2 regions of the Kitasatospora sp. NPDC087315 genome follow, and region 1 is predicted to be linked to the other one. Evidence: riboswitches for the same ligand, from Rfam matches in the RefSeq annotation. Region 1 holds a riboswitch; the other holds the start of a gene.
The links. A riboswitch is a leader RNA that binds a small molecule or an ion and turns the genes downstream of it on or off. The one in region 1 is predicted to bind S-adenosylmethionine.
Positions count from the first base shown of each region.

Region 2: another riboswitch for S-adenosylmethionine. It lies ahead of ACIO5D_RS14480 (aminotransferase class V-fold PLP-dependent enzyme); the one in region 1 lies ahead of thrC (threonine synthase).

Region 1 covers NZ_JBIUYD010000004.1:293,769-313,752, forward strand. The annotation lists gene ACIO5D_RS08315 (copper homeostasis protein CutC) at 1-520, opposite strand, end outside; gene ACIO5D_RS08320 (hypothetical protein) at 660-1,598, opposite strand; gene ACIO5D_RS08325 (PadR family transcriptional regulator) at 1,613-1,960, opposite strand; gene ACIO5D_RS08330 (hypothetical protein) at 2,111-2,779, shown strand; gene ACIO5D_RS08335 (hypothetical protein) at 2,875-3,243, opposite strand; gene groL (chaperonin GroEL) at 3,335-4,957, opposite strand; gene ACIO5D_RS08345 (cold-shock protein) at 5,331-5,534, opposite strand; gene ACIO5D_RS08350 (ubiquitin-like small modifier protein 1) at 6,111-6,389, opposite strand; gene thrC (threonine synthase) at 6,418-7,704, opposite strand; SAM riboswitch class I at 7,722-7,854, opposite strand; gene ACIO5D_RS08360 (glucosyl-3-phosphoglycerate synthase) at 8,004-9,044, shown strand; gene ACIO5D_RS08365 (trehalose-6-phosphate synthase) at 9,085-10,554, shown strand; gene otsB (trehalose-phosphatase) at 10,538-11,368, opposite strand; gene ACIO5D_RS08375 (DUF3263 domain-containing protein) at 11,449-11,676, opposite strand; gene ACIO5D_RS08380 (cupin domain-containing protein) at 11,789-12,133, shown strand; gene ACIO5D_RS08385 (extracellular solute-binding protein) at 12,194-13,465, opposite strand; gene ACIO5D_RS08390 (ROK family protein) at 13,784-14,731, shown strand; gene nagA (N-acetylglucosamine-6-phosphate deacetylase) at 14,728-15,924, shown strand; gene ACIO5D_RS08400 (carbohydrate-binding protein) at 15,993-16,976, opposite strand; gene ACIO5D_RS08405 (diguanylate cyclase domain-containing protein) at 17,138-18,952, opposite strand; gene ACIO5D_RS08410 (flavin reductase family protein) at 19,320-19,847, shown strand; gene arfB (alternative ribosome rescue aminoacyl-tRNA hydrolase ArfB) at 19,867-19,984, opposite strand, start outside.
Region 2 covers NZ_JBIUYD010000009.1:354-10,110, reverse strand. The annotation lists gene ACIO5D_RS14505 (NlpC/P60 family protein) at 1-196, opposite strand, end outside; gene ACIO5D_RS14500 (NYN domain-containing protein) at 398-1,807, opposite strand; gene ACIO5D_RS14495 (hypothetical protein) at 1,992-2,255, opposite strand; gene ACIO5D_RS14490 (rhomboid family intramembrane serine protease) at 2,458-3,240, shown strand; gene ACIO5D_RS14485 (Lrp/AsnC ligand binding domain-containing protein) at 3,282-3,563, shown strand; gene ACIO5D_RS14480 (aminotransferase class V-fold PLP-dependent enzyme) at 3,572-4,936, opposite strand; SAM riboswitch class IV at 4,988-5,105, opposite strand; gene trpD (anthranilate phosphoribosyltransferase) at 5,224-6,300, opposite strand; gene ACIO5D_RS14470 (hypothetical protein) at 6,429-6,854, opposite strand; gene ACIO5D_RS14465 (heme-copper oxidase subunit III) at 7,248-7,868, shown strand; gene ACIO5D_RS14460 (c-type cytochrome) at 8,056-8,865, shown strand; gene ACIO5D_RS14455 (Rieske 2Fe-2S domain-containing protein) at 8,874-9,757, shown strand, end outside.

The DNA.
Region 1 (19,984 bases):
CGTAACCGGGCTTCCCGGCCGCGGCCAGCTCCGCCAGCAGCACCTCCCGGCCCGCGTCCACGCCGCCGACCGCACCGGACGTCAGGAAGGTGTCCAGCCCGGGCAGCGCGCCGACGGCGGCGCGCACGGCGGCGCGGTCGGCGCTGTGGTCGATCGCCCGGTGGAACGTCCAGCGGCAGCCCGCCACGGCCTCGGCGACGGCCTCGGTGGCGGCCAGGTCGACGGCGCCGTCGGCGTCCAGGAAGCCGAGGACGAACTCGTCGGCGCCCTCGGCCCGGAGCGCGGCCGCGCGGGCGCGCAGCTCGTCCAGGTCGCCCGGCGCGAAGCCGTCCCGGATCCGCAGCATCACGCGCAGCGGGATGTCCACCGCCGCGCGGATCTTGGCGAAGTCCTCGACCGACGGGGTGAGCCCGTCGGCGGCCATGTCGGTGACCAGTTCGAGCCGGTCGGCGCCGCCCGACTCGGCGGCCTGGGCGTCCTGGGGCGTCAGCGCGATGACTTCGAGAATTGGTCTAGACATATCGGTAGACTGCCACATCCCGCGGCCCCCCGGCGAGCCCCGTGCGGCCGTTTGGCCGGGACCTGCCCTCCGGTCGCGGCCCGCCTCCGGTCGTCACCCGGCCGACCGGGCCGCCCGGCGGCGGCCCGGCCCGGTCCGATCAGATCGCGGTGCGCCATCCCTCCGTACCCGGGGGAACGCCGCCGCGCCGCCGCTTGACCAGAACCGCCGCCAGCATCAGCGCCACCGCCGCCGTACCGACCGGGAGCAGCCGCCAGATACCGCCGGCCTCCTCCCAGAGGCTGAACACGCTGAAGGCCGCACTCAGCGGCAGCATCGCGAGCCCCGCCGCGGCGGGCAGCAGCCAGCCGCGCACCACGGTGAGCACCAGGAACAGCGGAACGACCACCAGAACGGTCGACCACGGGGCGTTCATCAGGTAGCGGGTGTCGTAGTTCCCCTGGGCCGCGACCATGAGTCCGCCCAGGACCGCCGACGCCGCCATCAGCGCGCGCGGCCACCCCGTCGGGCGGCTCAGCAGGTCCCGTGGCGCGGCGATGACCAGCAGCCCGGAGAGCACGAACGGCACGACCGAGGTGCTCGTGTAGAGGGTCCACCACCAGCCCATGGCCTCCGGCGCGAACGCGTCCCTCATGCCGAGCAGCCCGGTGACCACCACCCCCACCGCGAAGATCCGCGCCACCGTCCAGCTCCCCACCATCGCGGCGAGGGCCAGCAGGAGCGCCACCACCGGCTGCGCGATCATGATCGCCCGGCCCAGGCTCGTCTCCCCGGCGAAGTTCCAGGCGACGGCGTCCACATCGCTGAACCACGGCGACAGACTCGCCCCCGCGACCGCGGCCGCGATCAGTGGCGCGGCCGCCCCGAGCAGCCGCCCGCCGAGGGAGCTGGAGGTCAGCCTGGTCCGCACCCGCAGGCCGTACGCGGCGAGGTCGAGCGCCTCCCGGGCCAGCGCCTGCCTGCCCGCCTCGGCCGTGGTGTCGGCGAAGACCGCGGCCAGTTCGTCGCCGCGCTCGCGGCGGTAGCAGGCCGGGTAGAGCTGGAGCGCGACCCGCAGGACGACCGTCTGTGTGGTCATGACGGTGGGTGTGGTCATGTGAAGGTCCCCCTGACCCTCGGTCGGACAACGGCGAGGCGCCGCTCGGCCTCGGTGGCGACGGCACGCAGCCGTTCGGCCTCACCGGCCAGGGCGGCGCGGCCGGCCCCGGTCAGCGCGTACGAGCGCCGGGCCCGGCCGTCCACCACCTCCTCGGCCGCGACCTCGATCAGCCCCTGCTGCAGCAACCGGTCGAGGGCGCCGTAGAGCGTGCCCGTCCGCATCGTGACCCGGCCGCCGGAGATCGCGGCGACCTCCTGGATGAGCGCGTAGCCGTGCCGTGGGGCGTCGGCCAATGCCGTGAGCAGAAGCAGCGTGGGCTCCTGCATCGCACGTTCTGTCATAGGACTACATATATCGCTAACCTACATATAGGTCCAGTGGAACTCCCACCGGCCGACCCGCCCGACCCGGACGCCCAGACTGATCAGGACGACCCGACCGATCCCGACGCCCCGGCCACACCGTCCGCCCGGGCCAGCACAATGAACCCCATGCCGAACACGTCCGCCGCCGCCGGCCCGCCCGCCGCCGCCGATCTGCTCGCCGACTGGACCGCCCTGCTGCACCGCTGCGGCACCGGCACCGACCCCGAACCGTACGGGCGCGAGCTGCTGCGCCGCTGGGCCGAGCCGCAGCGCCGCTACCACGCCACCGATCACCTGCGGGCGGTGCTGGGCCACGTCGACACGCTCGCCGGACACGCCGACGCACCGGACACCGTCCGGCTGGCCGCCTGGTTCCACGACGCCGTCTACCGCCCCGACCGCTCCGAGAACGAGGAGCGCAGCGCGGCCCTCACCGTCCGGGCGCTCACCGAAGCCGCTCTGCCGGCCGCCCGGGTGGCCGAGGTCGCGCGGCTGGTCCGGCTGACCACCACCCACCGCCCCGCCCCCGGCGACCGGGACGGCGAGGTGCTCTGTGACGCGGACCTCGCCGTCCTCGGCGGCACCCCCGAGGCGTACGCGGCGTACGCGGCCGCCGTACGCGCGGAGTACGCCTTCGTCCCCGAGCCGGACTTCCGGGCCGGGCGCGCGGCGGTCCTGCGCCGGCTCCTCGCGCTCCCCGCGCTCTACCGCACCCCAGCCGCCCGCGAACGCTTCGACGCCCCCGCCCGAGCCAACCTGGCCGCCGAACTCGGCCTCCTGGAGGGCTCCGAGTAGGACGCCGCGGACCGCGAACGCCCCGGGCGGCACAAGGGCCGCCGTCGCGCCCCGGAGCGCGACGGCGGCCGAAAGCGGTCCCGGCCGGGCGCGGTCTACGACAGCCGGCCGACGGGCGACACCACCGCCCCCTCCTTGCCGCACACCCAGTGCGGCTCGGGCCCGAGCTCCGGCTCCACGCCGAGCGCGTGCGGGTCCCCGTCCGCCGCGCACGCGGTGCACAGCGGCCACCGCCCGTACTCCTCCAGCAGCGCGTCCTGGACGTCCTGGGCGACCAGCCCGAGCACGTACTCGGCGCCGTCCGGCCACTGCTCCAGCCACCAGCGCCGGTGTGTCACGGCGTTCTCCACCAGCGACACCACGGCGGCGTCCGCCACGTCCCGGGCGGAGAGGTCGGCGAGGATCAGCGCCCGCGCGTTGTGCAGGGCGGTCTCGATGTCAGCGGTGTCACCGGTGGAAGCCATCCGTCCATTCTCCCGCAGAACGCCGCATGGGCGGCTCCCCGGAGGGAACCGCCCATGCGAGCGAGGAACTGCCCGATCCGATCGAGTCGGATCAGAAGTCCATGTCACCGCCCGGCATGCCGCCGCCGGCGGCCGCGGCGGCCTTCTCCGGCTTGTCGGCGATGACGGCCTCGGTGGTGAGGAAGAGCGCCGCGATGGAGGCGGCGTTCTGCAGCGCGGAGCGGGTGACCTTGGCCGGGTCGATGATGCCCGCGGCGACCAGGTCGACGTACTCGTTGGTGGCGGCGTTCAGGCCGTGACCGGCGGGAAGGTTGCGCACCTTCTCCACCACGACGCCACCCTCCAGGCCGGCGTTGGTCGCGATCTGCTTGATCGGGGCCTCCAGCGCGACCTTGACGATGTTGGCACCGGTGGCCTCGTCGCCCTCGAGCTCCAGCTTGTCGAACGCGACCGAGGCCTGCAGCAGGGCGACGCCACCACCGGCGACGATGCCCTCCTCGACGGCGGCCTTGGCGTTGCGGACGGCGTCCTCGATGCGGTGCTTGCGCTCCTTGAGCTCCACCTCCGTGGCCGCGCCGGCCTTGATGACGGCCACGCCGCCGGCCAGCTTGGCGAGGCGCTCCTGGAGCTTCTCGCGGTCGTAGTCCGAGTCGCTGTTCTCGATCTCGGCGCGGATCTGGTTCACGCGGCCGGCGACCTGCTCGCTGTCACCGCCACCGTCGACGATGGTGGTCTCGTCCTTGGTGATGACCACCTTGCGGGCGGTGCCCAGCAGGTCGATGCCGGCGTTCTCGAGCTTGAGGCCGACCTCCTCGGAGATCACGGTGCCACCGGTGAGGATGGCGATGTCGCCGAGCATGGCCTTGCGGCGGTCGCCGAAGCCCGGGGCCTTGACGGCGACGGACTTGAAGGTGCCGCGGATCTTGTTCACGACCAGGGTCGACAGGGCCTCGCCCTCGACGTCCTCGGCGATGATGACCAGCGGCTTGCCGCTCTGCATGACCTTCTCCAGCAGCGGGAGCAGGTCCTTGACCGAGCCGATCTTGGAGTTGGCGATGAGGATGTACGGGTCCTCGAAGCTCGCCTCCATACGCTCCAGGTCGGTGGCGAAGTAGGCGGAGATGTAGCCCTTGTCGAAGCGCATGCCCTCGGTGAGCTCAAGCTCCAGACCGAAGGTGTTGCTCTCCTCGACGGTGATGACGCCTTCCTTGCCGACCTTGTCCATGGCCTCGGCGATGAGCTCGCCGATCTGGGTGTCGGCGGCCGAGATGGAGGCGGTGGAGGCGATCTGCTCCTTGGTCTCCACGTCCTTGGCCTGGGCCAGCAGCTGGTCCGAGACGGCGGCGACGGCCTTCTCGATACCGCGCTTCAGGGCCATCGGGTTGGCGCCGGCGGCGACGTTGCGCAGACCCTCGCGGACGAGCGCCTGGGCCAGCACGGTGGCGGTGGTGGTGCCGTCACCCGCGACGTCGTCGGTCTTCTTGGCGACCTCCTTGACGAGCTCCGCGCCGATCTTCTCGTACGGGTCCTCGAGCTCGATCTCCTTGGCGATGGAGACACCGTCGTTGGTGATCGTGGGGGCGCCCCACTTCTTCTCCAGAACGACGTTGCGACCCTTGGGGCCGAGCGTGACCTTCACTGCGTCGGCGAGCTGGTTCATGCCACGCTCAAGGCCGCGGCGAGCTTCCTCATCAAAGGCGATGATCTTGGCCATCTGAAGTGGTCCTCCGGGACACGGTCGACTGCTCGGACCAAGGGGTGCCCGCGACGGACGGCCCTGGTGTGCGGGGGTCCTTTCCCCTACCGCTCCCGGGGGCCTCACCGACCCGGTCCGCTGTCACTCTCACGCTGTGAGTGCTAACGCCAATGATTAGCACTCTGGCAGGGCGAGTGCAAGCCCAATCGGCAACCCGCGAGCCGCACCGGCCACCCGCGGGCGGACGTGCGGCGGGCCCCGGGCGCCACGTGCGGCGGCGCCCGCCGCCGCACGTGGCGACGGGCCCGTACGACGTGTGTCGTACGGGCCCGTCGCGAAGCAAGAGGCGCACCAGCCGATGGGCCGAGCCGAACTCCTGGGGTCGGAAAGGTCAGACCGCGGCGCGGACCATGTCCGCCTGCGGGCCCTTCTGCCCCTGAGAGATCTCGAACTCGACCCGCTGGCCCTCCTCAAGGGTGCGGTAGCCGTCCATCTGGATCGCGCTGTAGTGGACGAAGACGTCCGCACCACCGTCGACCGCGATGAAGCCGTAGCCCTTCTCCGCGTTGAACCACTTGACGGTGCCCTGAGCCATTCCGAACTCCCCTAGTGCTGTGCTGGCCCTTCACGCGCCCGCAGGTCGCGGGCCCGGGTCTGGTTTCGAGGCCGGCCCGGGGAACCCCCCCTGGACGCAGCCGTGCACGCCGCGGTCCCCCGCCGAGCCACCGGACGGCATCCGATGGGCGGGCGATCGCGTCGATCGCGGCTGAATGTATCCGGATCGACGCCCTCTGCAACAGGGTCAGCCGCAGGGAATTCCCCGGGCCCGCCAGGGGACACCTCAGGTGAAATCAGGAGGAAATCGGCATTTCACGCCGGACATAGCGGACGAATTACTCAAATCCCCTTGAGAATTCTGACATCTGCCTGACATGTTTCACGGCCGTGCGCGCGGCGCCGGTCTCAGCGGCCGGACGGTCACCGGCGATACGGGTTCAGCCGGATTCGGGCGCCGGTGAAAGGGGAAGGGGAGCCCTGTTCCCAGCCGAGCGACACTCTACTCCGACTGGACCCGGAAATATTCCCGCCGAAATGCGGCCGGCCGCCCCCGCGTACGGAATTCGGAATTCCGTACGCGGGAACGGCCGGCCGGGAAGAGCGGCGGACGGGCTCAGCAGCCGCCGGCCACCGCCGGGATGATCGACACGCTCGCGCCGTCCTTGATCTCGGTCGCCAGCCCCTCCGCGAACCGCACGTCGTCGTCGTTGACGTAGACGTTCACGAAGCGGCGCAGCTTGCCGGCGTCGTCCAGGACGCGGGCGGCGATGCCCGGGTGGTTCTTGTCGAGGTCGGCGATGACATCGCCCAGGGTGGCACCCTCGGCGGCGACCTCGGCGGAGCCGCCGGTGTAGGTGCGCAGGATGGTGGGAATGCGGACGTTGGCGCTCATGGCGGGGGCTCTCCTAGCGGGGTGGTGGTCAGGCGGAGGCGAGGCCGGCGTCGCGGAAGGACTCCAGCGTCGGGCGGATGACGGTGGTCATGCCGGAGTCGGAGACGGCGTCCAGGGTCTTCAGGCCGTCGCCGGTGTTGATCGCGACGGTCTCCTTGGCCGGGTCCAGCTGCCCGGTCTCGACGAGCTTCTTCAGCACGCCGACGGTCACCCCGCCCGCGGTCTCGGCGAAGATGCCCTCGGTGCGGGCCAGCAGCTTGATCGCGGCCACCACCTCGGCGTCGGTGACGTCCTCGACCGCGCCGCCGGTGCGGCGGGCGATGTCCAGCACGTACGGGCCGTCGGCCGGGTTGCCGATCGCCAGCGACTTGGCGATGGTGTCCGGCTTGACCGGGCGGATCACGTCCCGGCCGGCCTTGAACGCGGCCGACACCGGCGAGCAGCCGGCCGCCTGCGCCCCGAAGATCCGGTACGGCCGGTCCTCGACCAGACCGAGCCTGATCAGCTCCTGCAGCCCCTTGTCGATCTTGGTGAGCTGGGAGCCCGAGGCGATCGGGATGACGATCTGCTCCGGCAGCCGCCAGCCGAGCTGCTCGCAGATCTCGTACGCCAGCGTCTTGGAGCCCTCACCGTAGTACGGGCGGAGGTTGACGTTCACGAAGCCCCAGCCCTCGCCGGCCGGGTCGCCGATCAGCTCCGAACAGAAGCGGTTGACGTCGTCGTAGTTGCCCTCGATGCCGACCAGCTCGCCGCCGTAGACCCCGGCCATCACGACCTTGCCCTGCTCCAGGTCGTGCGGGATGAACACGCAGGACTTGAATCCGGCCCGGGCCGCCGCCGCACCGACCGCACCGGCCAGGTTGCCGGTGGACGAGCAGGACAGCGTGGTGAAGCCGAACGCGCGGGCCGCCTCGATGGCGCAGGCCACCACGCGGTCCTTGAACGAGTGGGTGGGGTTGCCCGAGTCGTCCTTGATGTGCAGCTGAGCGGTGAAGCCCAGCTCACGGCCCAGGTTGTCGGCCTTCACCAGCGGGGTCCAGCCCGGGTTCAGGTTGGGCTTCCCGGCGACATCGGCCGGAACGGGCAGCAGCGGGGCGTAGCGCCAGATCGACGCCGGGCCGGCCTCGATCCGCTTGCGCAGGTCCTCGGCGGCCTCGCCGCCGAAGTCGTACGCGATCTCCAGCGGCCCGAAGCACTCCAGGCAGGCGAAGCTCGGACCGAGCGGAAAGCGGGTGCCGCACTCCCGACAGGACAGCGCGGCGGCGGGGCCGAGGTCAACGGTGAGGGATGCGGGTGCGGCGGTGTCGATAGCCATGATGGCGGAGGCCTCTCTCCTCATCTTCCCCGTGACGCGGTCGCGCCACAGGCCGGAATTGGCACCTGTCCCGCCGGGCCTGTACGACAGCCGCGCGAGAAGGTTGCCGGGACGTCAACGGGCCGTTCCCTCAGTCCCTCTGGATGAGCTCTGTGAAGTTGTGGTCCTGCTCAGCGGTGACCCCGGCGTGCGAAGGTCCGATCGCTGTACGAAGACTGTATCCGAAGGCGTCAACCCCGAACGGGACCGTCCGCCACGCGAGATGCCCCGTCCCACCCGAACCCGCCGAGGAGAGACCCGTGCCCGCCGAACCGACCCCCGCGCTCCTTCCGCAGGCGGCGTCCTGGCTGCGCCGCCGCTCCTGGAGCGCGGCCGACCGCCCGGTCGGCACGCTGCTGGACGCCAAACGGGCGGCGGGCCGGGCGGGCACCGTCAGCGTGGTCCTGCCCGCGCTGGACGAGGAGGCCACCGTCGGCGACATCGTCCGCACCGTCCGCCGCGAGCTGATGGAGCGCCTCCCGCTGGTCGACGAACTCGTCGTGGTCGACTCCGGCTCCACCGACGCCACCGCCGCGGTCGCCGCCGGGGCCGGCGCCCGGGTGGTGCACCGTGACGACATCCTGCCCCGGCTGCCCGCCGCCCCCGGCAAGGGCGAGGTGCTCTGGCGCTCCCTGCTGGTCACCAGCGGCGAGATCGTCTGCTTCGTCGACGCCGACCTGCGCGAGTTCGACCCGGCCTTCGTCTCCGGCATCATCGGCCCGCTGCTCACCGAACCCGACATCCAGCTGGTCAAGGCCATGTACGACCGGCCGCTCGAAGTGCCGTCGAGCGGCCCGTCCGACGCGGGCGGCGCGGTCGTCCCCTCCGGCGGCGGCCGGGTCACCGAGCTGGTCGCCCGCCCGCTGCTCAACCTGCACTGGCCGGAGCTGGCCGGCTTCGTCCAGCCCCTCGGCGGCGAGTACGCGGCCCGCCGCTCGCTCCTCGAACGGCTGCCGTTCCCGACCGGCTACGGCGTCGAGCTCGGCCTGCTGGTCGACGCCCTGGAGACCGCCGGTCTGGACGCCCTGGCCCAGGTGGACGTGGGCGTGCGCCACCACCGCCACCAGGACGGCCAGGCGCTCGGCCGGATGGCCGCCACCATCTACCGCACGGCCCTGGAACGCCTCGACCGCACCCACCGCCTCAAGGCCTCCGCCGACCTGGTGCACCCGCTGCTCACCCAGTTCACCCGCGACCCGGAAACCCGTGCCTTCACCGCCCACACCCACCCGGTCACCGGCCTGGAACGGCCCCCGATGCACACCGTCCCCGAGTACGTGAGCCGCCACCTGCCGCACTGACCGGGGTTTGCCGACCCTGGCCCCCGGCAACGTACCAACCATGGGCGATCTCACGACCGAACGTTCGAGTCCGACCGGCACCGCCCCCGTACTGGTGGCCTCCAACCGGGGACCGGTGTCGTTCAGCACCGCGGACGACGACACGCTGACCCTCCGCCGGGGCGGCGGCGGCCTGGTCTCCGGGCTCTCCGCCATCGCCGACCCCAGCGCCGTCTGGGTCTGCGCCGCCCTCGGCGACGCCGACCGCCGGGCCGCCGCGGAGGCCCCGCACGGCCGCCTCGACCTGGCCGGCCACGACGTCGGCGGACAGGCCGTCCGGATGCTGGACATAGATCCGGAGACCTTCGCCCGGGCCTACAACGGGGTCGCCAACTCCACCCTCTGGTTCGTCCACCACCTGCTGTACGCCACCCCCACCGCCCCCGCCTTCGACGCCGGCTTCCGCACCGAGTGGCAGGCCTACCTGGCCTACAACGCCGCCTTCGCCGACGCCCTCGCCGCCGAGGCGGCCCCCGGCGCCGCGGTCCTGGTGCAGGACTACCACCTGTCCCTCGTCCCCGCCCTGCTCCGCGCGGCCCGACCCGACCTGCGGATCGGCCACTTCTCGCACACCCCGTGGGCCCCGCCCGAGTACTTCCGGCTGCTGCCCGACGATGTCGCGACCGCCGTCCTCACCGGGATCCTCGGCGCCGACCGGGCCGGCTTCCTCACCCGCCGCTGGGCCCTGGCCTTCGCCGACTGCTGCGAGGCGCTGCTCGGCGCCACCGTCGACCGGACCGCCCTCACGGTCACCCACGACGGCCGCACCACGTTCCTCGGCGTCCACGGCCTCGGCGCCGACGCCGACTTCCTGCGCGACCGCGCCCACCGCCCGGACGTCGACGAGCGCCTCGCCGCCCTCCGTGAGGCCGTCGGCGGCCGGCGCACCGTCGTCCGGGTGGACCGCACCGAACTGAGCAAGAACATCGTCCGCGGCCTGCTCGCCTACCGGCACCTGCTGCGCACCCGCCCCGAGTGGCACGACCGGGTCGTGCACGTCGCCTTCGCCTACCCCTCGCGCACCGACCTCGCCGAATACCGGGCCTACACCGCCGAGGTCCAGCGGCTGGCCCAGGAGATCAACGACGAGTTCGCCACCCCCACCTGGCAGCCGCTGATCCTGCACGTCGACGACGACTTCCCGCGCTCCCTGGCCGCCTACCGGCTGGCCGACGTGGCCCTCGTCAACCCGATCCGGGACGGCATGAACCTGGTCGCCAAGGAGGTCCCGGTGGTCTCCGACCACGGCTGCGCCCTGGTCCTCTCCCGCGAGGCCGGCGCGTACGCCGAACTCGCCGACGACGCGATCACCGTCAACCCGTACGACATCATCGCCACCGCCGACGCCCTGCACGCCGGGCTCACCATGCCCGCCGACGAACGCGCCGACCGCACCAAGCGCCTCGCCGCCGCCGCGACCGCCCTGCCGCCCCAGCAGTGGTTCCTCGACCAGCTCAACGCGCTCGGCTGAGCTCCTCCCCCAGCGCCGCCAGCAGCTCCACCACGCCGGCCGGGCCCGGGACCACCAGGTCGGCCCGGTCGGCGAGCTCGCGGACGGTCGTCCCGCTGCACACCAGCAGCCCGGCCAGCCCCTCCCCGCGCAGCTTCTCCACCGCCGCGTAGGCCGCCACATCGCCCAGATCGTCCCCGGCGTACAGCACCGACCGGGCGGCCCGCTCCCGCAGGAAGCCGGTCAGCGCGGCGCCCTTGTCCACCCCCGGTGGCCGCAGCTCCAGCACCAGCCGGCCCGGCTCCACCACCAGCCCGTACTCGGCGGCCAGGGCCGCCACCGGTGCCCGCAGCAGTTCGAACGCCTCCTCCGGTGCCCCGGTGCGCCGGGTGTGCACCGCCAGCGAGCGGCCCTTGTCCTCCACCCAGGTCCCGGCCGGCGCCCCGGCCCCCGCCAGCACGTCCGGCAGCGCCGTCCGCACCCCCGCCACCCCCGGGTGCACCGGCGGCGCCGTGACCTCTCCGGCCTCCCAGCGCTCGGCGCCGTAGTGCCCCAGCACCACCAGCCCGTCGACCGCCGCCAACCCGCCGTACTCGACCGCCAGCGCGGCCGGCCGGCCCGTCACCACCACGATCGAGCCGACGTGCGGGGCCAGCCCCCGCAGCGCCCCCGCCACGCCCGGATGCGCGCGCGCCAGGCTCGGATCGGCCACGATCGGTGCCAGCGTCCCGTCGAAGTCGAGGGCGACCACCGCGTCCCCGGGCGAGGCGAGCACCGCCTCCAGCCCCGTGCGCCCGGCGTCCGTGTCCGGCTGCGGAATCTCCTTGAAGACCATGCCCGGACCCTACCCACGCGGCCGCGCCGTCACCCGGCCGGCGGTCGGCTACCGACCGCTACCGACCCACTGCCGACCCGCTACCGGGCCGCCCGCCGGGCCGCCCGTACCCGCCGCAACCGGTTCACCAGCACCGGCGCGTGGGCCAGGGCCTCCGGCCGATCCAGCAGCCCGTTCAACAGCTGGTAGTACCGCGTGCTGGAGAGCCCCAGCTCCTCCCGGATCGCCCGTTCCTTGGCCCCGGCCGTGCGCCACTGCCGTCCCTCCAGCTCCAGCACCGCCCGGTCCCGCCCGGTCAGCTCACCCATGCCCCGTCACCGCCTCCGACGCCCCGGTCCGCTACGACCTGTCATTCTCCCCCGCCGGTCCGACACACTCTGCGCCCCCGCGCTCCCCGCCCGCGCCGCTACCGTCGCTGGCATGACCACCAGCTTCGCCCTGCACATCCCCACCGCCGAGCTCGAACCCGACCCGCTGGACCCGGCCCAGATCGTCTCCGGCACCCCCGAGGTCTCCGGCAAGGTCCTCTCGGAGTCCCCCGACGGCCGCCAGCTCCGCGGCATCTGGCAGATCACCCCCGGGGTGGTCACCGATGTCGAGGCCGACGAGCTGTTCGTGGTGCTCGGCGGCCGGGCCACCATCGAGATCGACGGCGGCCCGACCCTGGAGGTCGGCCCGGGCGACTGCGCCGTGCTCCGGGCCGGCGACCGCACCACCTGGACGGTCCACGAGACCCTCCGCAAGGCCTACGCCATCACGCTCTGACGGAGCGCTCCGACCACCCGCCACGCCCGTGGCCGCCGAGGGGCCCTCGCGCCGGTCCGGCTACTTCCGGACCCGCGCGGCCTCCTTCAGCGCGGCCCCCTGCAGCCCCTCGAGCACCTTCTTGGCGTCGCCGGTGACGGCCTCCCCGATCCCCGCCTTGATCCGGTTGCTGACGTCGGTCCACGCCGGATCCCCGAACGGGTAGAAGCTGGCGTTCGTCAGACCCGTCGCGAACTGCTTCAGGTCGTCGTGCTTGCCGTCCGTCGTCATCTGGGTGAAGGCGTCCTGGGTCACCGGCAGCAGGTTGTAGGTCTCGTCGAACTTCAGCTGGTTCTCCTTGGTGTACACGAAGGAGAGGAACTTCTTGATCTCGTTCTTGTGCCCGTTGGCCTTGAACGCCATCATCCAGTCGGCGACCCCGAGGCTGCCGGTCTTGGCCACCCCGTCCCGCTTCGGTATCGGCGCCGTACCGAAGTCGATCTTCCCGGCGGCGGCCATCCGCAGCAGGGTGGGGTGCCCGTTCAGCATGCCGACCTTGCCCGCCGCGAAGTCCGTGAACACCGGCGTGCGGTTCATCTTGCCCGGCTCGGCGTAGGTGAGCTTGGTGTCGACCAGGTTGGTGCGCAGCCAGCTGAAGGTCGCCTGGTTCTGCTGGCTGTCGATGGTGTAGTTGCCGACGTCGTCGGAGAGGCTGCCGCCCCCGCTGAGCGTCCACAGCATCGACTCGGCCGGGGCCTCCTCCGGGCCGAGCGGCAGGCCGTACGGGGTGACCCCCGGCACCTTGGCCTTGATCTTCTCGGCGTCCTGCTTGAGCTCGCTCCAGGTGGCCGGCGGCTGGCTGATCCCGGCCTTCTGGAAGACCGCCTTGTTGTAGAACAGCACCCGCGAGGAGGAGACGAACGGGATGCCGTACTGCGTGCCGAGCATCTGCCCGGCGTGCGTGAAGGAATCCATCATGTTGGCCTGGGTCTCCAGGGACAGCACGTCCGTGGCCGGGTAGAGCCGGTCCGCGGCGGCCTGGTCGGCGAACCCGCCGGTCTGCAGCAGGTCGGGCGACGTGCCGGCGGCGATCAGGTCGTCGACCCGCTTGCCGATGTCGGTCCAGCCGACCACCTCGACATCGACCTTGATCCCGGGGTTGGCGGCCTCGAAGCGGTGGGCGATGTCGTCCCAGTACGGCTTGGAGCTGGTCTCCGCGCTCTCGCCGTAGTCGGCCGCGACCAGCTTGAGGGTGACCGTGCTGTCGCCCTGCCCACCGCAGCCGGTGAGCAGCAGCGCTCCGGCCAGCGCGGTGCCGAGCAGACGGGTGGGGACCTGGGCGCGCCTGTTCAACGCGGGTACCGCCTTCGAGGGGGGAGTCCGATGGACGTCGGAGTTGTCTGAAAAGCGGCCGGATGGGGGAATCCGGCAGGGGGGAGGCGTAACACTGTCAAACCCACCGCACGGTGGTCCACACCTCTGGCCGGTACGTGCCGGGTAGTTATCGAAGTGCGGAGGTCATTGCACGATGCGCAATGGCGGCGAGCCGCAGCAGGACGCGCAAAGTGCCGCACACCACATGGTTCTGCGACAAAGCTCACCTACTTTGGACCAGACCAATCCGACAACTGGACTAGACCTCTCCGACCCGACCAAGGGAAACTGTCCTCCGTGAAGCACGTCATCGCACTCGATGTAGGCGGCACCGGCATGAAGGCCGCGCTGCTCGCCCAGGACGGCTCCGTGCTGTTCGAAGCACGCCGACCGACCGGGCGGGAGCACGGCACGGACGCCGTCGTCGCCGCCATCCTCGACTTCGCCGCCGATCTGGCGGACGAGGGCCGAAGCCGTTTCGGCGTCGCCCCGCTGGCGGCGGGCGTCGCCGTCCCGGGGACGATCGACGAGAGGAACGGTATCGCGGTCTTCTCCGCCAACCTCGGCTGGCGGGACCTCCCCCTGCGCAAGCTGCTGGGCGAGCGCCTGGCCGGCCCGGGCGGCCCGCCCATGCCGGTCGCGCTCGGCCACGACGTGCGCTCGGGCGGTCTCGCCGAGGGCCGGCTCGGCGCCGGCCGGGGCGTCGAGCGCTTCCTGTTCATCGCGCTGGGCACCGGCATCGCCGGCGCCATCGGCATCGGTGGCCGGATCGAGGCCGGAGCCCACGGCTACGGCGGCGAGATCGGCCATGTGGTGGTCCGGCCGGGCGGCCCGCAGTGCGGCTGCGGCGCCCGGGGCTGCCTGGAGACGCTCGCCTCCGCCTCCGCCGTCTCCCGGGCCTGGGCCGCGGCCTGCGGTGACCCCGACGCCGACGCGGCATCCTGCGCCGTCGCGGTGGACGCCGGGGACGACCGTGCCGTCGCGGTCTGGCAGCACGCGGTGGACGCCCTCGCCGACGGCATCGTGCTCGCCCAGAGCCTGCTCGACCCGTCCACGGTGATCGTCGGCGGCGGGCTGGCCGAGGCCGGTGACACCCTCTTCACTCCCCTGCGCGCGGCGGTCAACGAGCGGCTGACCTTCCAGATGCCCCCCGAGGTCGTACCGGCCATGCTCAAAGACACCGCCGCATCCCTGGGCGCGGGCCTGCTCGCCTGGGACCTGCTCTCCATGGAGGTGACCGCGTGACCACGCGGATTCAATCAGCGGCTCTGCCGCGGCGTACCGCACTGGCCGGCGCCCGACTCGTCCTGCCCGGCGGTGTCGTCGAGGGCGACCGGCTCTCGATCGACGGCCCGCTGATCGCCGGCTTCGGCGGCGCGGCCGAGCCCGGCGACCTCGACCTGACCGGGTACACCGTCGTCCCCGGCTTCGTCGACCTGCACGTCCACGGCGGCGGCGGCGCCTCGTACACCTCCGGCATCGCCGAGGAGGCCCTCAAGGTCGCCCGTACCCACCTGGAACACGGCACCACGACCACCATGGCGTCCACCGTCACCGGTGAGATCGACGAGGTCGCCCGCCAGGCCTCCGTGCTCTCCGAGCTGGTCGAGGACGGCGTCCTCGCCGGCATCCACTTCGAGGGCCCGTTCATCTCGCACAACCGCTGCGGCGCCCACCGCCCCGACCTGCTGCGCGACCCCGACCCGGCGCTGGTCCGCAAGCTGGTCGACGCCGCCCGCGGCCACGCCAGGATGGTCACCCTGGCGCCGGAGCTGGCCGGCGGCCTGGAGTCCGTGCGGATGCTCGCCGACCTCGGTGTGATCGCCGCCGTCGGCCACACCGACTCCGACTACGCCAAGACCCTGGAGGCGATCGAGGCCGGCGCCACCGTCGCCACCCACCTCTTCAACGCCATGCCCGGCATCGCCCACCGCGCGCCCGGCCCGATCGTGGCGCTGCTGGAGGACGAGCGGGTCACCGTCGAGCTGATCAACGACGGCATCCACCTGCACCCCTCGGTGCTCGACCTCGCCTACGGCACCGCCGGCGCCTCCCGGGTCGCGCTGATCACCGACGCGATGGGCGCGGCCGGCATGGGCGACGGCCTCTACCCGCTCGGCCCGCTCCAGGTCGAGGTGAAGGAGGGCGTGGCCCGTCTGGTCGAGGGCGGCGCGATCGCCGGCTCCACGCTCACCCTGGACGTGGCGTTCAAGCGGTCCGTCACCGTCAACAACCTGACGCTGAACCAGGCCGCCGAGTCGCTCTCCGCCGCGCCGGCCCGCCTGCTCGGCCTCGCCGACTCGATCGGCTCGCTGGAGACCGGCAAGAACGCCGACCTGGTGGTCGTCGACTCCGAGAGCTACGACCTGGTCGCCGTGATGCGCCGCGGCGAGTGGATCACCGGCGCCGAGAAGTTCGCCCCGGTCACGTCCGTCTGACCGACGGCCACGGCCGCCCGCCCCCTCCGCACAGAGGGGACGGGCGGCCGTGGTGTGCCCGGGGCCGGTCAGCCGGCGCTGGCTTCGAGCGTCACCTGGTCGATCAGGACGGTGCCGCCCACCGGGGCCGAGACGGTCACGGTGTTCGGTCCGGCCTGGAGCGGCGGAGTTATGTAGGTGGTGTACCAGGAGGACGCCGCGTCCTTGCCCGGCGAGTAGTTCCGGAACGCCAGACCGCTCGGCCAGTCCTTGCCGTTGACGGCGACCGTCGCCTTCACGTCGGCCCCGGGGTTGTTGAAGTGCACGGTCAGCTTGTACGTCCCGGCCGCGGCGACCTCGCCGGTCCAGGTCACCGAGGACCCGGCCTGGAGCGTCAGATAGCTGCCGTCCGCCGACTTGGCGCCCTTGACGGTGTTCCCGGACGGCGCGTTCTGGCCCTGCAGCTGGCTCGCGTCCACGGTGCCGGGGCCGTTGGCCGGGGCGGCACTGGCCGAGGGCGAGGGGGCGGTACTGCCCGCCGTGGTGGTCGGGGTGACGGGCGCGCTGGCCGAGGGCGTCGGCTTGTCGTCCTTGTCGCCTTCCGGGTCACCGGTGGAGAGCGCTATCCCGGCCCCGATCGCGATCGCCGCGACCACCGCCACGGCACCGATCACCGCACCCTTGCTCCGGCCGCTGCTCGGCCGCTCCTCCCCCGGCTGCGGGCGGGAGTGCTCGGCGTAGCGGGTCTGCTGGGTCGGCACACCGCCGTACTCGGGCTGCTGCTGCGGGTACGGCTGGGCGGGCTGCCCCTGCGGGTACCCCTGCTGTTGCTGCGGCGGGTAGGGCTGCTGCGGCGGGTACGGCTGCTGACCGTACGGGGCCTGCTGCCCGTACTGGGCACGGCCCACCTCCATCGGGCGGCTGTACGACGTGCGCGGCACGCCCTGCTGCGGCTCGGCCGACTGCGCGGCGCTGCCGTCGGCCGGGCGGTAGAGATAGCCGAAGGGATCGTCGTCCTGCGGTGCACCGCCCTCCGGGCTCTCGGGCACTCCGTTGCTGCCGGCGGTCGTCACGGTGGTCAACTCCCCATCGCGGTCGCGCCGCCCGGCTGCCGTGCCGCCGGCGCAAGTCATGGTCGCTCGTACCCGGGAACCCTACCTGCCGTCTCCCACAGCGGGGAAAGAGCCCTTGACAACCGGCGGGTAGCTCGCGCCCGGCGGGGCCGCGCCGCTGCTCAGCCCGCCCGTCGGTGCGAGCGCTCTCCCCGGGCCCCGCGCACCGAGCCGCCCCTGGCCCGCTTCTCGTCGTACATCCGCTCGTCCGCGGTGTGCAGCACCTCCTCGATGCTCATCCCGCAACCCGCCCAGCCGACGCCGAGGCTGACGCCGACCCGCATCGCCCGGCCGTCGATCCGCATCGGCGGGATGATCGCGTTGCGCAGCCGGTGGGCGAGGTCCTTGGCCTCCTCCCGGCCGATGCCGTCGGCCAGCACCACGAACTCGTCGCCGCCGAGCCGGGCCACCGTGTCGCCGTCCCGGACGGCCCCGCTCAGCCGGCGGGCGACCTCGACCAGGACGGCGTCGCCCGCGTTGTGGCCGAACCGGTCGTTGATCGACTTGAAGCCGTCGAGGTCGCAGAAGAGCACCGCGAGCCCCTTCTCCACCGCGGCCGCGCCGCCCGAGCGGAACGGGCCCGACCAGACCTCGCCGCCCGCACCCTGGTCGGCGGGGACCACGGCGTGCACATGTTCGCCGTAGCCGCCCGGCCAGTCCGTCCCGCCCGGGGGGAAGTCCGGCCCGGGCTGCCCGTCGGGCGCGCCGTAACCGTGCACCGGCCCGGACCGCGGGTCCGTCCCCTCCAGCCCCCCGTACGCGGCGTGCGCGCTGTAGGAGTCGGCCGGGTAGCCGGGGTACGCCTGCGGGTAAGCCCCCTCGCCGTGCCCGGCGACGGCGCCGACGGCCTGCGGCTCGTTGCAGAGCCGCCGCCCCAGCCGGGCCTTGAGCTCGGCGCCGTTGGGCAGGCCGGTGAGCGCGTCGTGGCTGGCCCGGTGCGCCAGTTGGAGCTCGTGGCGCTTGCGGTCCTCGATGTCCTCGACATGGGTGAGCAGGAAGCTCGGGCCCTCGGCGGCGTCGGCGACGATCGAGTTCCGCAGACAGACCCACTGGTAGCCGCCGTCCCGCCGGGACAGCCGCAGTTCCGCCCGGCCGCTCTCGGCGCTGGTGCGCTCCAGCAGGGCGCGGTCCTCGGGGTGGACGAGATCGGCGAAGCTCTGCTGCCGGAGCACCGCGCGGGGGCGGCCGAGCAGCCGACAGAGCGCGTCGTTGACCCTGGTCAGCTGGCCGCGCCCGGCACCGTGCAGCTCGGTGATGGCCATCCCGCTGGGCGCGTACTCGAAGGCCTGGCGGAAGCTCTCCTCGCTGGCCCGCAGCGCCTGCTGCTCCTTCTCCAGGCGGGCCAGCGCACGCTGCATCTCGGCGCGCAGCCGGGCGTTGCCGATCGCGATGGAGGCCTGGAGGGAGAACATCTCCAGCGCCTCGCGGGTCCAGGCGCCGGGCCGCTTGCCGCTGCGCGGACGGTCCACCGAGAGGACGCCGAGCAGGTCGCCGCCGGCGCTGTACATCGGGGCGAGCAGCCCGTCGGCGGGGTGCCAGTCGTTGGCGTAGACGGGCTGCGGGCCGTCCCCGATCCAGCGCGGGATGTCGCTGGCGACGGCCCAGCCCCGGTCGTAGGGGAGGAAGCGCAGGGTGCCCCAGTGGTCGCTGACGCCGAGCAGCCGGTCCCAGGACTCGCGCGAACCGACCTGGCCGAGCAGGACGGAGGGGCCGCCCATGGCGCTCTCCTCCAGCTCCCAGACGGCCGCCACCACGAGGTCGCCGTCCGGGCGGACGAGGCTGACCGCGGCGGCGTCGAAGCCGAGCCCGTGCACCGCGCCCTCGACCACGGCCTGCAGCGTGCCCGCCAGGCTGCGGGCAGCGTTGAGGTCCGCCACGACCCGGTGCAAGGTGCGGAGGGTCGCGAGACGGACGTACGGCTCCGACTCGGCTTCCATGCGGGGGCTCCCCGGCTGCTTCGGATAGTTCTTGAATGGTTATCGTCCGATTGCCAGAAGAACTGAATCACAGGGAGCACAGCGTTCGGCACGCTCGGTCAGCAATAGGCCGCCACTTGTGACTTAAATCACACAAGACTTATGCGCCCTTAATCAGTTCATCCGTCCCGTATGGGGACATAGGGCTTCATCGGGATATTTCTCCTGGTCGGCCGCATTGACCGCGCACTGAAGCCACCTGACGGCCGGCGGGCTCCCTGCTTCACTCCTGCGGGTGAGTCCGGCGGCGAACCGTAACCTCTGCGCCGTTGGTCCTACGACCACGGCCCGATGCCGTTCTGCCCGGCCGCCGACTACCGTGCGGTACGTGTACTCGTCCCCGCAGCCCGAAGCTGCCCCCCAAGCGACGCCCGACGAGTTCCGGGCAGCGCTCTCCCAGCTCGCCTCCGGCGTGAGCCTGGTGACCGTCCACGACCCGGAGGACGGCGAGGACGTCGGCATGACCGCCACGTCCTTCCTCTCCGTCTCGCTGGAGCCGCCACTGGTGCTGATCTCCGTCCGCGAGGACTCCCGGATGGACGACGTGCTCTCCCGGACCGACACCTGGGCGGTCTCGCTGCTCGCCGAGGAGCAGAAGGCGCTCGGCTCGCGGTTCGCCATGAAGGGCCGGCTCAGCGACCGGCTGCTGTTCGCCGACGCGCCGCACCACCGCGGCCCGCTCACCGGCGCACCGCTGATCGACGGGGCGCTCGCCACCGTCGAGTGCCGCACCGAGCAGCGGATAGCCGCCGGTGACCACACCCTGCTGCTCGGCCGCGTCCTGGAGGCCGTGGTGCCGAACCCGGGCGGCCGCCCGCTGCTCTACTTCCGCGGCTCCTACCGGCAGCTGGGCTGACCCGCTCCCCGGCCCCGGGCTAGTCGGAGTGCGGAGCGCGCCGGCCCTGCTTCAGCTCGGAGCGGTGCCGCTTGTTGGACAGCCGCCGCTCGACCATGCCCCGGCTCGGCTTCGTGGCCCGGCGCGACTTCGGCGGC
Region 2 (9,757 bases), on a different contig from region 1:
CGCCGTTGTACTTCTCGGCCGCCTGCTCCTGCTCCTCGTTCAGCTGGTCGATCTGCGCCTTCACGTCCTCCTTCTTGGGGGAGGGCGCGGCGTGGGCGCCGACCTGGGCGGAGAGGGCGACCGCGGTCGCAGCGGCAGCGGTGAGCACGGAGACCCGCGCGCGGCTCGGCTGCTTGGGACGGCGGTGGGAGGCCAAAGTGATCGGTTCCTTCTTCCAACGGACTCACCCGTTTGAGTGAGGATCCGGAAAATAGGTTTGACGCCAGACCCTAGTGAAGATCCACGCTTTCCGCCACTCCCCCGATGGCGTGAACCTCCACCGGCGGCCTGACTTCACGGGATCCACACACTGCCGCAAACCGGGCGCTGACCAGCGGTCACTCCGGTCCCTCCGGCATCAGGGCCGGGCCAGCCGGTTCAGCAGCAGGACGGAGGCGACGGGGCGCGCGCCCGCCTTGCGCACGCCCTCCGCGACCTCCCGGTCGGTGGAGACCACCACCACCGGACGGCCCTGCGGCTCGGCCCGCACCAGACGGCGGATCAGCTCGTCCGCCGTCTCCCCGGTCCGGCTGAAGCGCACCCGCACCCCGCGCGGCGGCGCCATGATCACCGGCACGTCCAGGTCCTGCCCGTCGAACACACAGGTGACCTCCGCCTGGGTGCGCTGGGCCAGCATCGCCAGCCCGCCCAGCAACCGGATCCGCTGCTGCTCCAGCGGCAGCGCCGGATAACCGGTCTTGGTCACGTTGTAGCCGTCCACCACCAGATGCACCTGCGGGATCGCCAGCAGCTGGTCCAGCAGCGCCGGATCGTCCTCCGCCAGCCCGCGCCGGGCCACGTCGTGCGGCGAGGCCGAGCCCGGCACCACCGCCTCCACCAGGTCCGCCGGGCGGATCTGGGAGACCGGCAGCGCCAGCTCCCGCTGCAGGCCCTGCGCCGACTGCAGCACGGTGTCCAGCAGCAGCCGCAGCCGCATGTCCTCGACGCTGCGCCCCTCGCGGGCCGAACGGCGGCCCTGCTCGGCGGCGGTCTCCAGTTCGGAGATCCGGTGCCGCAGCCGCCGGGCCTCGCTCTCACCCGCGCCGCGCTCGGCGGCCGCCTGCGTCCTCAGCGCCTCCAGCTCGGCGGTGACCCGGCGGGTCTCCGCCTGCGCCCGGCGGGTGTCGCTCTCCAGCGACCGCACCTTCTTGCGCAGCGACTCGGCCTCCTTGCGGACGTCCTCCGACTCGGCCCGCTGCCGGTCCAGGTCCGCCCGGGCGGAGGCCCGTACCTCCGCCAGCTCCGCCTGCAGCTTCTCCGCCAGCCGGGCCGCCTCGGCGGCGGCGCCCTCGGCGCCGGCCCGCTCGGCCTGCTCCCCCGCCTCGGCGACCAGCCGGCTCCAGCCCGCCGACCGCACCAGATAGGCGGCGGCCGCCACGTCCATCGGGTCGGCGGCGCCGGGCACGTGGCCCGCCTCCAGCGCCTTCACCAGGTCCGGCTGGCCCAGCCGCAGCCGCTCCGCTATCCGGAGCCGGAAGGCCGGCTCCGACTCCAGTGCGGCGGCCAGCGCGGTGGCCGCGTACTTGGCCCGCCGGGCCGGCGTGAACTTGGCGTACTGCCGCAGGCTCTGCGGCAGTTCGGCGGGCGGCAGCCCCCCGAGCGCGTCGGCGGCGAGGCCCACCACCCGGCGGCGCACACCCTCGGGCAGCGGCCGGTCGAGCGTCTCGACGGCCCGGTCTGCCGCCGGCTCGTCACCGCCCGACTCCTCGGCGGGGGCCCCGGTACCGGACGGGGCGGCCTCGGCCGCGTCCGGCGCCTGCCCGTCCACAGCGGGCTGCCGCCCCTGCGGCCCGGCGGGCTCCTTCGCTGCGTCCACCACGTCCTCGGCTCCGATCCTCGTCCAGCGGGGTACGGCCCGCGGCCGTCGCCCTCGTCGTCACGCTCCGTGCGTTCTGTCTGTATTGTCCCCGTGCGGTGAACGGCCGCGCACCGTCCACCCCACGGACCGGGCGTCAGCCCTGCTCAGCGGCGGCCTCTCCGGCCTCGGCCCCGGGACGGGCCACCAGTTCGACCTGGTCCACCGCGTTGCACCAGCGGCAGCGCACCGACTCGATGGTCTCGCTGAGCACCTCGGTCTCCTCCACCTTGGACTCGCCGGCCAGGTCGAAGTGCAGGTACTCGGTCACCCGGGCGGAGCGGGTCACGTCGAAGCGGGTCAGGTTGCCGCACAGGGTGCAGCGCCAGCGCGTCTCAGCGGTCAGGGCGGGGACGGTCATCGGGGGTCCTCTCGGGTGGTCCCTGGGTGGGCTCAGGCGCTCCCCCCGGAGCCCCGGCGTCGGCGGCGGGAGGCGGGAATGCCCGCCCCAAGCCTATTGCCTGAGGCAACCGTCCCGACCACCGGTCGCGGCGATCGGGACGGTAGCCCACCTGCCGTACAGCGCGGTGTCGCCCGCGCCGGGCGGAGGGATGCTTGGCCGCATGGCGATCACGGTCCTCGACCACACCGGCGCACGCGGCGGGCCCCCGGCCGCGCCCGCCCCGGCCGTCACCTACGCCCTGATCGCGCTCAACACGGTGGTCTTCCTGCTCGGCCCGGCCGCCGGGCTCAACCCGCTCTACGGCCGCGGCCAGGCCAGGGTCTGCGCGGAGCAGCGGTACGAGCAGCGCTGGGGCGCGGTACCGGCCGAGCTGCTGGCCGGCCGCCCGCTGACCGCCGGACAGCTGGCCGAGGCCCCCGACCCGGCGCCCGGCTGCCCGGCCGCCCCGACCCCGGGCAAGCACCCGGCCCTGTCCGTGCTCAGCGCGCTCTTCCTGCACGCCGGCTGGCTTCACCTGCTGGGCAACCTGCTCTTCCTCTACGTCTTCGGCCCCACCGTGGAGAAGCGGATGGGCCGGGCCCGCTTCGCCGTCTTCTATCTGGCGGCCGGCAGCCTGGCCACCTACGGCTTCGCACTGGCCCAGGCGCACTCGCCCGGCTCGACCACGGTGCTGATCGGCGCCTCGGGGGCGATCTCGGCGGCGCTGGGCTGCTATCTGCGGCTCCACCCGCGGGCCCGGGTGACCACGCTCGTCCCGCTGCTGCTCTTCCTGCCGCTGCGGTTCCCGGCCTGGCTGGTGCTCGGGCTCTGGTTCGCCCTGCAGTGGTGGTCGGTCCACTCGGCCGGCCCCGGCGTCGCCTACCTGGTCCATGTCATCGGGTTCTCGGCCGGCTTCCTGTACGCCTGCACACCGGCCGGCCGCCCCCCGCGACGGCCCGTCTGACGCCCGATACCCTGGCGGCACCCCACAAAGGAGCCCGAACAGTGATCACCGCCATCGTCCTGATCAAGACCAGCGTCGACCGCATCCCGGAGATCGCCGAGGCGATCGCGGCCATCGAAGGCGTCAGCGAGGTCTACTCGGTCACCGGCGGCTACGACCTGGTGGCGATGGTGCGGGTGCGGCGGCACGACGACCTGGCCGAGGTCATCCCCGGCCGGCTGAACAAGGTCCCGGGGGTGGCCCACACCGAGACCCAGATCGCCTTCCGCACCTACTCCCAGCACGACCTGGAAGCCGCCTTCGCCCTCGGCCTGGACGAATAGCGGGACGATCAGCCCGCGCGGCGCGTGTCCGCGACGCAGCGGCCGCCCTCGTTGCGGTAGTTCCAGGCCGCCCCGTCCGTGACCAGCTCGCGGACGGCGGTCAGAAAGCGGTCGATGTGCTCGTCCGGGGTGCCGGCGCCGAAGCTGACCCGGATCGCGTTGAGGCTTCGCTCGCCCGGCAGCGACGGCTCGGGCGCACCGCACTCGGACGGCGCGACGTCCTCGTCGCCGAGCAGGGTGCGGACCAGCGGGTGCGCGCAGAACAGGCCGTCCCGCACGCCGATGCCGTACTCGGCGGAGAGCGCGGCCGAGAAGTGCGAGCTGTTCCAGCCCTGGACCACGAAGGAGAGCACGCCCACCCGGGCCGAGTCGGCGCCGAACAGGTTCAGCACCTTCACCTGCGGGACGTCCGCCAGGCCCGCCTTCAGCCGGGCGATCAGCTGCTGCTCCCGGGCCTCCAGCGCGTCGAAACCGGCCTCGGTCAGCGCCCGGCAGGCCGAGGCGATGGAGTAGACACCGATCACGTTCGGCGAACCGGCCTCGTGGCGGGCCGGGCCGGTGTGCCACTGGACGGCCACCGAGCCGTCGGTCTCCCGGGCCACGGTCCGGGTGGCGCCGCCGCCGGCCAGGTACGGCTCGGCCGCGTCCAGCCAGTCGGCACGGCCGGCCAGCACCCCGGCGCCGAACGGCGCGTACAGCTTGTGGCCGGAGAAGGCGATCCAGTCCACGCCCAGCTCGCGCACCGAGACCCGGTGGTGCGGGGCGAGCTGGGCGGCGTCCAGCACCACCCGGGCGCCGTGCCGGTGGGCGGTCGCGGTGAGCTCGGCGACCGGCCACAGCTCACCGGTGACGTTGGAGGCGCCGGTGACACAGAGCAGCTTGGGGCCCTCGGGCGCCTCGGCCAGCGCGGCGTCCAGGGCGGCGACCGCCTCGGCGTGCGAGCGCGGGGCGCGCAGGTAGCTGACCGCCAGGCCGGCGTGGCGCCAGGGCAGCAGCGAGGCGTGGTGCTCGGTCTCGAAGGCGAACACCCGGGTGCTGGCCGGGACGGCCCCGGCGAGCAGGTTGAGCGAGTCGGTGGTGGCCCGGGTGAAGACCACCTGGTCACCCTCGCGCAGGTCGAGGAACTCGCCGACGGTGCGGCGGCTCTGCTCGAACAGGTCGGTGGAGAGCTGGGAGAGGTAGCCGGCGCCGCGGTGGACGCTGCCGTAGTAGGGGGCGTAGGCGGCGACGTCGTCCCAGACCCGCTGGAGCGCCGGGGAGCTGGCCGCGTAGTCGAGCGCCGCGTAGGTGACCTTCTCGCCACTGACCAGCGGGACCTGAACGTCCTGACCGAGGACGGCGAGCGGGGCGCAGATTTCGGTGGAGAGGGACATGGGAATGCACTCCTTCTGGGTCCAGGACCCCGGGAGTGCGTGTCGTCCGGGTGTCCGCGCTTGCCACCCGGACGGTTTGCCGCGTGACCCGGTCCTCACCCAGGGCACCCCGCCACGGACGGAGGGTTGCCGGACAGCCAGCTGGGGCTTTGCGCTGTCACTCATGACCTGGCGAAGACTCTAGGTGGCGCCCGCCGGGCGGTCAAACACGGTTTCACCATCCGGACACCCCGCGAAGACGCCGAAGGGCCGGTGGCGACCCGCCGCCACCGGCCCCAACTGCCTTCTCACGCCCGGGCGGTGGCCTCCGACCAGCGCTTCAGGACGTCCTGCGCCGCGCCCGAGTCGATGGCCTCGGCGGCCCGTTCGATCCCGGCCGCCAGCTGCTCGGCGAGCGGGGCACCGGTCAGCTCCAGCGCCACCAGCGCGGCCGCCGTGTTGAGCAGGACGGCGTCCCGCACCGGCCCGCGCTCCCCCGCCAGCAGCCGACGGGCGACCTCCGCGTTGTACGCCGCGTCCGCCCCGCGCAGCGCCTCGATGCCGACCAGTTCGATGCCGACCTGGCGCGGGTCGAAGGACTCCTCGGTGACGACACCGTCGCGCACGATCCAGACCTGCGAGGTGGTGGAGATGGTCAGCTCGTCCAGACCGTCGTCGCCCCGGAAGACCAGGGCGTTCGAGCCGCGCTGCGCCAGCACCCCGGCGATCAGCCCGGCCAGCCGGGTGTCGAAGCAGCCGATCGCGTGCGAGGTCACCCTGGCCGGGTTGGTCAGCGGGCCGAGGATGTTGAACGCCGTCGGCACCCCGAGGTCGCGCCGCGCCGGGGCGGCGTGCCGCATCGCCGGGTGGAACTTGGCGGCGAAACAGAAGGTGAGCCCGACCTCCTCCGCCACCTCGGCGACCCGGCGCGCGGAGAGGTCGAGGCCGATGCCGAGCTTCTCCAGCACGTCGGAGGAGCCGCTGGCCGAGGAGGAGGCCCGGTTGCCGTGCTTCACCACCTTGGCGCCGGCCGCGGCCGCGACGATCGCCGACATGGTGGAGATGTTGACGGTCTTGGCGCGGTCGCCGCCGGTGCCGACGATGTCGACGGCCGGGCCGGGGATGTCCAGCGGCTCGGCGTGCGCGTACATCGAGTCCACCAGGCCGGAGATCTCGTCGACCGTCTCGCCCTTGGCCCGCAGCGCCACCATGAAGCCGGCCACCTGGACCGGGGAGGCCTCGCCGCTCATGATCCGGTCCATCGCCCAGGCGGTGGCCGACCGGCTCAGGTGCTCGCCCCTCAGCAGCGCCGACAGGATGTCCGGCCAGGTGCGGACCACCTGCGCGGGGTCGTTGCCGCCGTTCGCAGGGTGCACGTTCACCATGGCTGACTCCAGCTCTTGTCGGTTCCCCGGGGTCGGGGACATCCGTAGGAATGGAATCAGCCTATCGAGCGGCGAGGTCCCCCGGTCCGCCCCGGCACCCGCCTTCTCTAGGAGTGAGACGGCACCGCTCAGCGGGCGACCGGCGCCCGCTTCTCCAGCCGGGCGCGGAGCAGGGTGGCGGCGGACTCCGCCAGCGCCACCGGGTCCACCGGGCGGGAGATCGCCGCGTCCGCCCGGCTCCAGGCGGCGAGCCAGGAGTCCTGCGGCCGTCCGATCAGCACCAGCACCGGCGGGCAGCCGTAGATCTCGTCCTTCAGCTGCCGCCCGAGGCCGAGCCCGCCGGCCGGCACCGCCTCGCCGTCCAGGACGCAGAGGTCCACCCCGCCCTTCTCCAGCGCCTTGAGCACGGCAGGGGTCGTCGCGCACTCCAGGTAGGACAGCTCCTGCAGATCCTCGGCGGGCCGACGGCCGAGCGCCGTCAGCACCTGCTCGCGGGTGTTGCGGTCGTGGCTGTAGACGAGAACGGTGAGCGTCTCGTCGGTCTTGTACGCCATGGGCCCTGCTCCCTCAAGTGTGATCCGGACCACGTTCGCCTGATCCGGATGCTACTCCCGATCACCTGCCGCCGGTCCCTGCCGCGCGATCCCTTCTCAAGCCGCCGCGCCCACGACTCACCCAGTCGGAGGACGGCCCGTCACCCCAGACCTCGCAGTCACCCGTACGGTCGACACGGCGGCCCCTCCTTTACTCCCCACCCACCCCCGAACCATGCAGCGACACGCAGGGCAACAGGGTCGAAGGGGCCTTCGAAGAACCGTCAGAAAAGGGACACGCCGCTGCTCAGCCGCCATCCGGACGCCCCGTCGGCCCCCGGGGGGGCATACCGCACGCACCGGACACTCCGAGGGACACCCCCCGGCGTGAAGACGGAATAAGGGACCGACATAATGTCCGTCGTGGCGACAGCAACAGCAGTAGAAACCGGGCACGCGCACGGATCGGTCAACCGGCCGAACATGGTCAGCGTCGGAACGATCGTCTGGCTCAGTTCCGAGTTGATGTTCTTCGCGGCCCTCTTCGCGATGTACTTCACGCTCCGCTCCGTCAAGGGAGCCGAGTTCTGGAGCGAGAAGGCGCACGCCCTCAACGTGCCCTTCTCCTCGGTCAACACCACGATCCTGGTGCTCTCCTCGCTGACCTGCCAGCTCGGCGTGTTCGCCGCCGAGCGCGGGGACGTGAAGAAGCTCCGCTCGTGGTTCGTCATCACCTTCGTGATGGGCGCGATCTTCATCGGCGGCCAGATCTTCGAGTACACCGAGCTGGTCAAGAAGGACGGCCTCTCGCTGTCCTCGGACCCGTACGGCACGGTGTTCTACCTGACCACCGGCTTCCACGGTCTGCACGTGACGGGTGGTCTGATCGCCTTCCTGCTGGTCCTGGGACGGACGTACGCAGCCAAGCGCTTCACGCACGAGCAGGCCACCGCAGCCATCGTGGTGTCGTACTACTGGCACTTCGTCGATGTCGTGTGGATCGGCCTGTTCGCGACCATCTACCTGATCAAGTAACCAGCTGATCAGGTCACTGGCCACCGGCTCCGGTCCCCGCCCTCACCGGCGACGGGCCTCTTTGCCGGTGCCGACGCTCCCACCGACCGACCGCGCGCGCAGCCCTAGAACAGGCAGCCTCGTGCCGGCCAGACCGGCCGCCGGGTGCACCCACCAGTCGACCAGATCCTGACACCGGGGTTATTCCGTGAAAAAGCTCTCCGCACGACGGCGCCACCCATTGGCGGCGCTGGTCGTCCTACTTCTCGCCCTGGCGGCAACCGGGGGGCTGTACGCCGCGTTCGCGCCCGCCGACAAGGCGCAGGCCGACGTCGCCGCGCAGTCGCTCGCGATCGATGAGGGCAAGAAGCTCTTCGCCGTGGGCTGCTCCTCCTGCCACGGCCTGAACGGTCAGGGCAGCAGCGACGGTCCCAGCCTGGTCGGCGTCGGCTCCGCCGCGGTCGACTTCCAGGTCGGCACCGGCCGCATGCCGGCCCAGCAGCCCGGCGCCCAGGTGCCGCGCAAGAAGAACATCTACTCGCAGTCGGAGATCGACCAGCTGGCCGCCTTCGTGGCCTCGCTCGGCCCCGGCCCGGTGCGGCCGGACCCGGAGCAGTACACCTCGACCAACCCGGACGACGTGTCCAAGGGTGGCGAGCTGTTCCGCACCAACTGCGCCCAGTGCCACAACTTCGCCGGTCAGGGCGGTGCCCTGACCCAGGGCAAGTACGCCCCGTCGCTGGAGGGCGTGGACGCCAAGCACATCTACGAGGCCATGCAGACCGGCCCGCAGAACATGCCGTCGTTCCCGGACACCACCATGCCCGAGGAGCAGAAGAAGCAGATCGTGGCCTTCGTTCGCCACGCCACCAACGATGAGCCCAACCCCGGCGGTCTCACGCTCGGCAGCCTCGGTCCGGTGACCGAGGGCCTGTTCGGCTGGATCTTCGGTCTCGGCGCGCTCATCGCGGTCGCGATCTGGGTCGCCGCCCACACCACCAAGGCCAAGAAGTCATGAGCCACGACATGTCAGAAGAGAAGCTGCCGGAGCCGCACGGCTCCGCCGGGCACCACGAGGTGGCCGCCCACGGCGACCCGTTCGCCGACCCGGGCCTGCCGGCCCACGAACCCCGCCGGACCGACATCGACGAGCGGGCCGCCAAGCGGGCCGAGCGCCAGGTCTCGCTGATGTTCGTGGTCTCGATGCTCGCCACCGTGGGCTTCATCGCCTCCTACGTGGCCATCGACCCGGACAAAATCGTCTACGTCTTCCCGCTGGGTCACATCAGCGCGCTGAACTTCGCGCTGGGCCTGACCCTGGGTGTGGCGCTGTTCTGCATCGGCGCGGGCGCGGTCCACTGGGCCCGCACCCTGATGTCCGACCACGAGGTGCCGGCCGAGCGTCACCCGATCGAGGCTGACGACGAGGTCCGCGCGGACGTCATCGACCAGTTCAAGACCGGTGCCGCCGAGTCCGGCTTCGGCCGCCGCAAGATGATCCGCAACACCCTCATCGGTTCGATGGCGCTGGTCCCGCTCTCCGGCGTGGTCCTGCTCCGCGACCTGGGCCCGCTGCCCGAGGACAAGCTGGCGCACACCGGCTGGCGCGAGGCCACCGAGGCCAAGCCGCTGCAGCTCATCAACATGAACACCAACACGCCGATGAAGGCCGAGGACATCATCGTCGGCTCGCTGACCTTCGCCATGCCGGAGGGTCTGCACGTCCACGACGAGGACTTCCAGCAGCAGATCGCCAAGGACGCCCTGATGCTGGTGCGCATCGCGCCGGAGGACATCAAGGACGACCGCTCCCGGGAGCAGGGCTTCGAGGGCATCCTCGCCTACTCGAAGATCTGCACCCACGTCGGCTGCCCGATCAGCCTCTACGAGCAGCAGACCCACCACGCGCT